Geminicoccus roseus DSM 18922: one gene and its partner. The protein of the gene in region 1 interacts with the protein of each later gene in a pairwise test. Links are inferred from orthologs where the notes say so. Each region holds a gene or a part of one and is shown in the gene's direction. Other genes may lie near its edges. The genes, in order: eno and rpe.

Evidence for each region.
Region 2: the proteins of eno (region 1) and rpe interact in binary tests that used the Escherichia coli proteins (3 or more experiments, as listed by UniProt). The link is inferred for Geminicoccus roseus DSM 18922 from one-to-one orthologs.

The regions. Positions count from the first base shown.
Region 1 is NZ_KE386572.1:4,885,787-4,889,070, reverse strand. Bases 1-2,969 are described here. They hold eno (phosphopyruvate hydratase), read left to right. Parts: upstream 1-826; coding sequence 827-2,113; downstream 2,114-2,969. Other genes in these bases: GEMRO_RS0124060 (hypothetical protein), read left to right, coding at 2,606-2,969; kdsA (3-deoxy-8-phosphooctulonate synthase), read left to right, coding at 1-807. Outside these bases: more of GEMRO_RS0124060, read left to right, coding at 2,970-3,284. UniProt on the Escherichia coli protein: Catalyzes the reversible conversion of 2-phosphoglycerate (2-PG) into phosphoenolpyruvate (PEP). It is essential for the degradation of carbohydrates via glycolysis.
Region 2 is NZ_KE386572.1:977,914-981,190, reverse strand. Bases 196-3,157 are described here. They hold rpe (ribulose-phosphate 3-epimerase), read left to right. Parts: upstream 196-1,330; coding sequence 1,331-1,984; downstream 1,985-3,157. Other genes in these bases: GEMRO_RS27895 (DUF3141 domain-containing protein), read left to right, coding at 2,073-3,157; zwf (glucose-6-phosphate dehydrogenase), read right to left, coding at 196-905. Also shown: more of zwf, read right to left, coding at 1-195; more of GEMRO_RS27895, read left to right, coding at 3,158-3,277. UniProt on the Escherichia coli protein: Catalyzes the reversible epimerization of D-ribulose 5-phosphate to D-xylulose 5-phosphate.

The DNA.
Region 1 (3,284 bases):
GGTCGGACCCGGCCTTTCGTCCTGATCGCCGGGCCGTGCGCCATCGAGAGCCGCGACCACGTCATGTTCATGGCGGACGCCTTGGTCCAGCTCACCACGCGGCTGGACATCCCGTTCGTGTTCAAGTCGAGCTTCGACAAGGCGAACCGCACCAGCGGCAGCGCCGCGCGCGGGGTGGGCATGGCGAAGGGCCTGGAGATCCTGGCCGAGGTGAAGGCGCGCCATGGCTGCCCGGTGCTGACCGACGTGCATGAGAGCCACCAGTGCGCCCCGGTGGCCGAGGTGGCCGACATCCTGCAGATCCCGGCCTTCCTGTCCCGGCAGACCGATCTTCTGGTGGCCGCTGCCGCCACCGGGGCGGTGGTCAACGTCAAGAAGGGCCAGTTCCTGGCGCCCTGGGACATGGCGAACGTCGCGAAGAAGCTGGAGGAGTCCGGCTCGTCGCGGATCCTGCTTACCGACCGCGGCACCTCGTTCGGCTACAACACCCTGGTCACCGATTTCCGCGGCCTGCACTACCTGGACGCCACCGGGTGGCCGGTCGTGTTCGATGCGACCCATTCCGTGCAGCAGCCGGGCGGGCTCGGAGGGGCCTCCGGCGGCCAGCGCATGTTCGTCCCGCTCCTGGCCCGTGCCGCCGTGGCGCTGGGCGTGGCCTCGGTATTCATCGAGAGCCACGACCGCCCTGACCAGGCGCTCTCCGACGGTCCCAACCAGGTGCCGCTCGACCGGATGGAGGAGGTGCTGGCCGACCTCGCCACGTTCGACCGGATGGCCAAGCGGCATCCGCTTCCCAAGCTCGCCTAACTAGGGGGAATACTCGGTCATGTACGACACCGACATCGTGGGGCTGCACGCCCGCCAGATCCTGGACAGTCGCGGCAACCCGACGGTCGAGGTCGACGTGACCCTGTCCGCCGGCATTGTCGGCCGCGCCGCGGTCCCCTCGGGCGCCTCGACCGGCTCGCGCGAGGCGATCGAGCTGCGCGACGGCGACAAGAGCCGCTGGCTGGGCAAGGGCGTCGGCAAGGCGGTCGACGCGGTGAACGGCGAGATCGCCGACGCCATCCTGGGCATGGACGCCTCGGACCAGCTGGGGATCGACCGGGCGCTGATCGAGCTGGATGGCAGCGAGGCGAAGAGCCGGCTTGGCGCCAACGCCCTGCTGGGCGTCAGCATGGCGGTCGCCAAGGCGGCGTCCGAGCAGCTGGGCCTGCCGCTCTACCGCTATGTCGGCGGCACCTCGGCGCGGGTCCTGCCGGTGCCGATGATGAACGTGATCAATGGCGGCGCCCATGCCGACAATCCGATCGACATCCAGGAGTTCATGATCATGCCGGTGGGCGCCCCCTCGTTCGCCGAGGGGCTGCGCATGGGTGCGGAAGTCTTCCACGCGCTGAAGAAGGCGCTGAAGGATGCCGGCCACAACACCAATGTCGGCGACGAAGGCGGCTTCGCCCCGAACCTGGAGAGCGCCGAGGCGGCGATGGCCTTCCTCGAGAAGGCGGTGACGGCGGCCGGCTACAAGGTCGGCGATGACATCGTGTTCGCGCTGGACTGCGCCGCCTCCGAGTTCTTCGCCGACGGCGTCTACGACATGGCAGGCGAGGGCAAGAAGGTCGACAGCGCCGGGATGGTCGACTTCCTGGAAGGACTGGTCGGCAAGTTCCCGATCGTCTCGATCGAGGACGGCATGGGCGAGGCCGACTGGGACGGCTGGAAGCTCCTCACGGACCGGATCGGGTCCAAGGTCCAGATCGTCGGCGACGACCTGTTCGTGACCAATCCGAAGATCCTGCGGGAGGGCATCGAGAAGGGCATCGCCAACGCGATCCTGATCAAGGTCAACCAGATCGGCACGCTGTCGGAGACCCTGGACGCGGTGGAGACCGCCAAGGTCGCCAGCTACCGCTCGGTGATGTCGCATCGATCGGGCGAGACGGAGGACGCGACCATCGCCGACCTGGCGGTGGCGACCAATTGCGGGCAGATCAAGACAGGATCGCTGTCCCGCTCCGACCGGCTGGCGAAGTACAACCAACTCCTGCGGATTGAGGAGCAGCTGGGTGACCTTGCGATCTATCCGGGCCGCCGGGCGCTCGCCCGAACCTGAGACCTAGTTCGCGCCAGACGAGAGCAGCGGAAAGGCCCGGCAACGACAAGGTTGCCGGGCCTTTTTGCGTGCTCGATACGCTCATGGCGAGCGCTCCCGTCCTGCAGTTGCGGCTCATCGAGATATATCACCGGAAAACGTAAAAGTTTCTGCGCAGCGAGGGGTTCACATCAGTACAATAATTCGAGATATTTCTATGGCCCATGACGTCCTGATCCTCATCTGCATTGGATTTTGAAGCCTTACTCATATGTCATGAAACAAACATCCATTTTTTCTACTGCGAATGGCTGATTAATACGCCGTCACAATTCGTCTCGCCTCCCTGGAACTAGTTTACCGCTTCACAGCTGCGTGTCAGATCATCGGACGGATCGAGTGCCTAATCGTCCTGCCTGCGGATCCTGAGGTCTCTCACCTCGGTATGATCCCTGCGATGCGGCGGCGACGTTGGTTTCGATCACAACCTGCAATTGTCCTGGGGGGGACATCATGCGCAGCCGTTTTGCTGCCGTACTGGCGGCCGCTGGAATCGTGCTCGGTTCATTGGTGGCGATGGCGCCTGCCGATGCCGTGGCCAAAGACAAGCCGATCTACGATGGCTTCCGTTACTACAAGAAGCCCAGCCTGAAGGGCTGCGGCCTCAGCACCATCAAGATCTTCTATGAAGGCGAGCTTTTCGGCGGAGCCAGCAAGTCCAAGCCGAACGTCAAGCAGCTCAAGAACGTCATCGTTCCGCAGATTCTGAAGAAGAAGTGGGACTACGTCGTCATCGACATTGAGCAGTGGGATCCCGTCAAGGAGATGGACAAGCTCATCCTCGCGATGAAGACCATCCGCGATGGTGTGCGCGCCAAAGGCGGTAAGTCCAAGCTTGGCTACTACATGATGCTGCCGGAGAAGAACTGGTACGCTCCGGTTCAGAACAGCTCCAGCCGCATGAAGAGCTGGAAGAAGAACAACGACAAGCTGGCCCGTCTGGCCAAGGAAGTCGACGTTATCTTCCCGTCGCTCTACGCGATGTTCGACAGCAAGAGCGACTGGGTCAAGTACGCCAAGGGCACCATCAAGGAGGCCCGTCAGTACGGAAAGCCGGTGATCCCGTTCATCTGGCCGCAGATCCATGACTGGAACAAGGACGACGGCCAGAAGTACATGTCGGCCAGCTTCT
Region 2 (3,277 bases), 3.9 Mb from region 1 along the record:
GGCACCGCCTTGCCGTCGATGGCGCCCGGCGCGTACTGGCCGCGCACGGTGACCTGCTCGACGCGCCCGGGCCGGATCGGCTTCAGGGCGCTCAGCACCTTCAGCTTCTCGTCGCGCAGCGAATTGGCGTCCATCGCCGAGGGCGGCTCCATCGCCACCAGGCACAAGAGCTGCAGCATGTGGTTCTGGACCATGTCGCGCAGAGCACCGCTATGGTCGTAATAGTCGGCGCGATTGCCGACCCCCACCGTCTCCGCGACGGTGATCTGGACATGGTCGATGGCGGCGCGGTTCCAGATCGGCTCGAACAGCGCGTTGGCGAAGCGCAGCGCCATCAGGTTCTGGACAGTCTCCTTGCCCAGATAGTGGTCGATGCGGAAGATCTGCCGCTCCTCGAACACCGCGCCCACCGCCTCGTTGACCGCCTTGGCCGAGGCCAGGTCCTTGCCGATCGGCTTCTCGATCACCACCCGGGTCTGCGGGGTGACTAGGCCCTGGTCGCCGAGCTTGGCGCAGACCGGGCCGAACAGCTCGGGCGAGGTGGCAAGGTAGAACACCCGGATCCGGTCGGCGCAGCAGGCCAGGAAGGAGCACAGGTCCGGCCAGCCCTTGGAGCCGGTGGCGTCGAGCGAGATGTAGCTGAGGCGGCCGAGGAAGCGTTCCACGTCCTCAGGGACCAGATCGTCGGCATTGACGTGGTCGTTCAGCGCGCCCCGCACCAGCTCGCGGAACTCGTCGTCGCTCATCTCGCGGCGGGAAAGACCGCAGACCCTCGCCTCGGAGGGCATCTGGCGGTCGCGGCAGCGCTGGTAGAGACCGGGCAGCAGCTTGCGCAGCGCCAGGTCGCCCGTGCCCCCGAACACCACGAGGTCGAAGGTCTGGACCGGAATGATCTGAGCCGTCACGTGTCGTCGCTTTCCGTACAGGACCGGACAAGTCGCCCGAGGTGGCGGACCTCCACCGGTCCGTCAATATCGTCCGAACCGCTTGGGGGAGGAGTTCGCCACCCGGGCAGGGTTCCAGCAATTCGCACGCCAGCGGCTGGCAGGCCCACTCCCGGTTACCACTCTGCCGCCGGCAGCGCCATGGACACCGCAGGCGCGCTCGCGGCAACCCTGCCCTGGCCGGCCTGTTCCTGGCCAGGGCCGCCCGACTTGACCAGTTTCCCCCGGGGATGCCCAGATGGTGGGCACGGCGCCGCGGCGGCCCGGCGACCGTCCGGCCCGCCCGGCGCAGGCCGTGGAGAACGGACGATGGTCGGAAGGCCTGGCGAGGATCGCGGCGCAGGCATCGCCGCGATCGAGACTGGAGGATGCGAGGTGGGTTCGGCATGAGGGACGAGATTCTGATCGCGCCGTCGATCCTGGCCGCGGACTATGCGCGGCTGGGCGAGGAGGTGAAGGCGGTCGAGGGGGCGGGTGCGGACTGGCTGCACCTGGACGTCATGGACGGCCATTTCGTGCCGAACCTGAGCTTTGGCGCCGATGTGATCGGGGCGCTGCGCAAGCATTCGCGGCTGCTGTTCGACGCCCATCTGATGTGCGCCCCGGTCGACCAGTGGATCGAGCCGGTGGCCAAGGCGGGTGCCGACCGGATCACGGTCCATGCCGAGGCCGGGCCGCATCTGGACCGCTCGCTCGGCGCGATCACCGCGCTCGGCAAGGGAGCGGGCGTGGCCCTGAACCCGGCCACCCCGGTCGGCGTGCTGGAGCATGTCCTGGACCATCTGGACCTGGTCCTGATCCTCAGCGTCAACCCGGGCTTCGGCGGGCAGAAGTTCATCCCCTATGCCGCCGACAAGATCCGCCAGGTGCGGGCGCTGGTCGGCGGGCGGCCGATCCGGATCGAGGTGGATGGCGGCATCGATCCGCAGACGGCGCCCAAGGCGATCGCCGCCGGCGCGGACGTCCTGGTCGCCGGCTCGTCGATCTTCCGTGCGCCCGACTATGCTAAGGCGATCGCCGCCCTTCGCCCGGCCGCCTGACATGGGCGCCTTTCCTTCAGGCACGAACATCGTCGTCACCTTGGACGTCTAGCACGTCCGGACTCCTCACCAGCCCGGAGCCTCAGCCTTGGCGAATGCCCTGCCACCGAGCGGAAACCCGGCGGTCGACTATCTGATCGACGCCACCCAGCGCACGATCCTGTTCTTCGACACGCTCCGCGAGCGCAGCAGGGAGTACCAGGAGCACATGGCGAAGAAGGCGCCGCATGTGCTCCATTTCCCGTTCGAGCCGGTCCGGGACGGGCGCCGGCTGGAGCGCCCGGTCAATTACGGCCTGATCCGGATCCTGCCGGCCGCGGCCACGCCCACCGACCCGCAGAAGCGGCCGATCGTGGTGATCGACCCGCGGGCCGGGCACGGGCCGGGCATTGGCGGCTTCAAGCCGGACAGCGAGATCGGCGTGGCGCTGGCCTCGGGCCATCCCTGCTACTTCGTCGGCTTCCTGACCGAGCCCGTGGAGGGGCAGACCGTCCTGGACGTGGTCGACGCGCTGGCGGCGTTCGTGGCCGAGGTGGCCGGGCGACACCCGGACGCCGAGGGCGCGCCCCTGGTGATCGGCAACTGCCAGGCCGGCTGGGCCGTGGCGATGGCGGCCGCGGCCCGGCCGGCGGCGTTCGGGCCGCTGCTCCTGGCAGGCGCGCCCTTGGCCTACTGGCAGGGAACCCACGGCCACGCGCCGATGCGCTATACGGGCGGGCTGGCGGGGGGCACCTGGCTCACCGCGATGGCCGGCGACCTGGGTGCCGGCACGTTCGACGGCGGCTGGCTGGTGTCCAACTTCGAGAACATGAACCCGGCCAACACCTTCTGGACCAAGCAGTACCGGCTCTGGTCGCGGATCGACACCGAGGCGCCCCGCTACCTCGAGTTCGAGCGCTGGTGGGGCGGCCATGCGCTCCTGGGTGCCCAGGAGATGCAGTGGATCGCCGACGAGCTGTTCGTCGGCAACCGCCTGGTCTCGGGCGGGATCCGCGCCAACGACGGGACCCGGATCGACCTGCGCAACGTGAAGGGGCCGATCGTGGTGTTCTGCTCGAAGGGCGACGACATCACGCCGCCGCCGCAGGCGCTCGGCTGGATCCTGGAACTGTACCGGGATGTCGACGATATCCGCGCCCACGACCAGACCATCGTCTACAGCGTGCACGACGAGACCGGCCATCTCGGCATCTTCGTGTCCGGCGCGGTCGCCAAGAAGGAGCACCGCGAGTTCACCTCCAACATCGACCTGATCGACGTGCTGCCGCCCGGCCTGTTCGAGGCGGTGCTGAC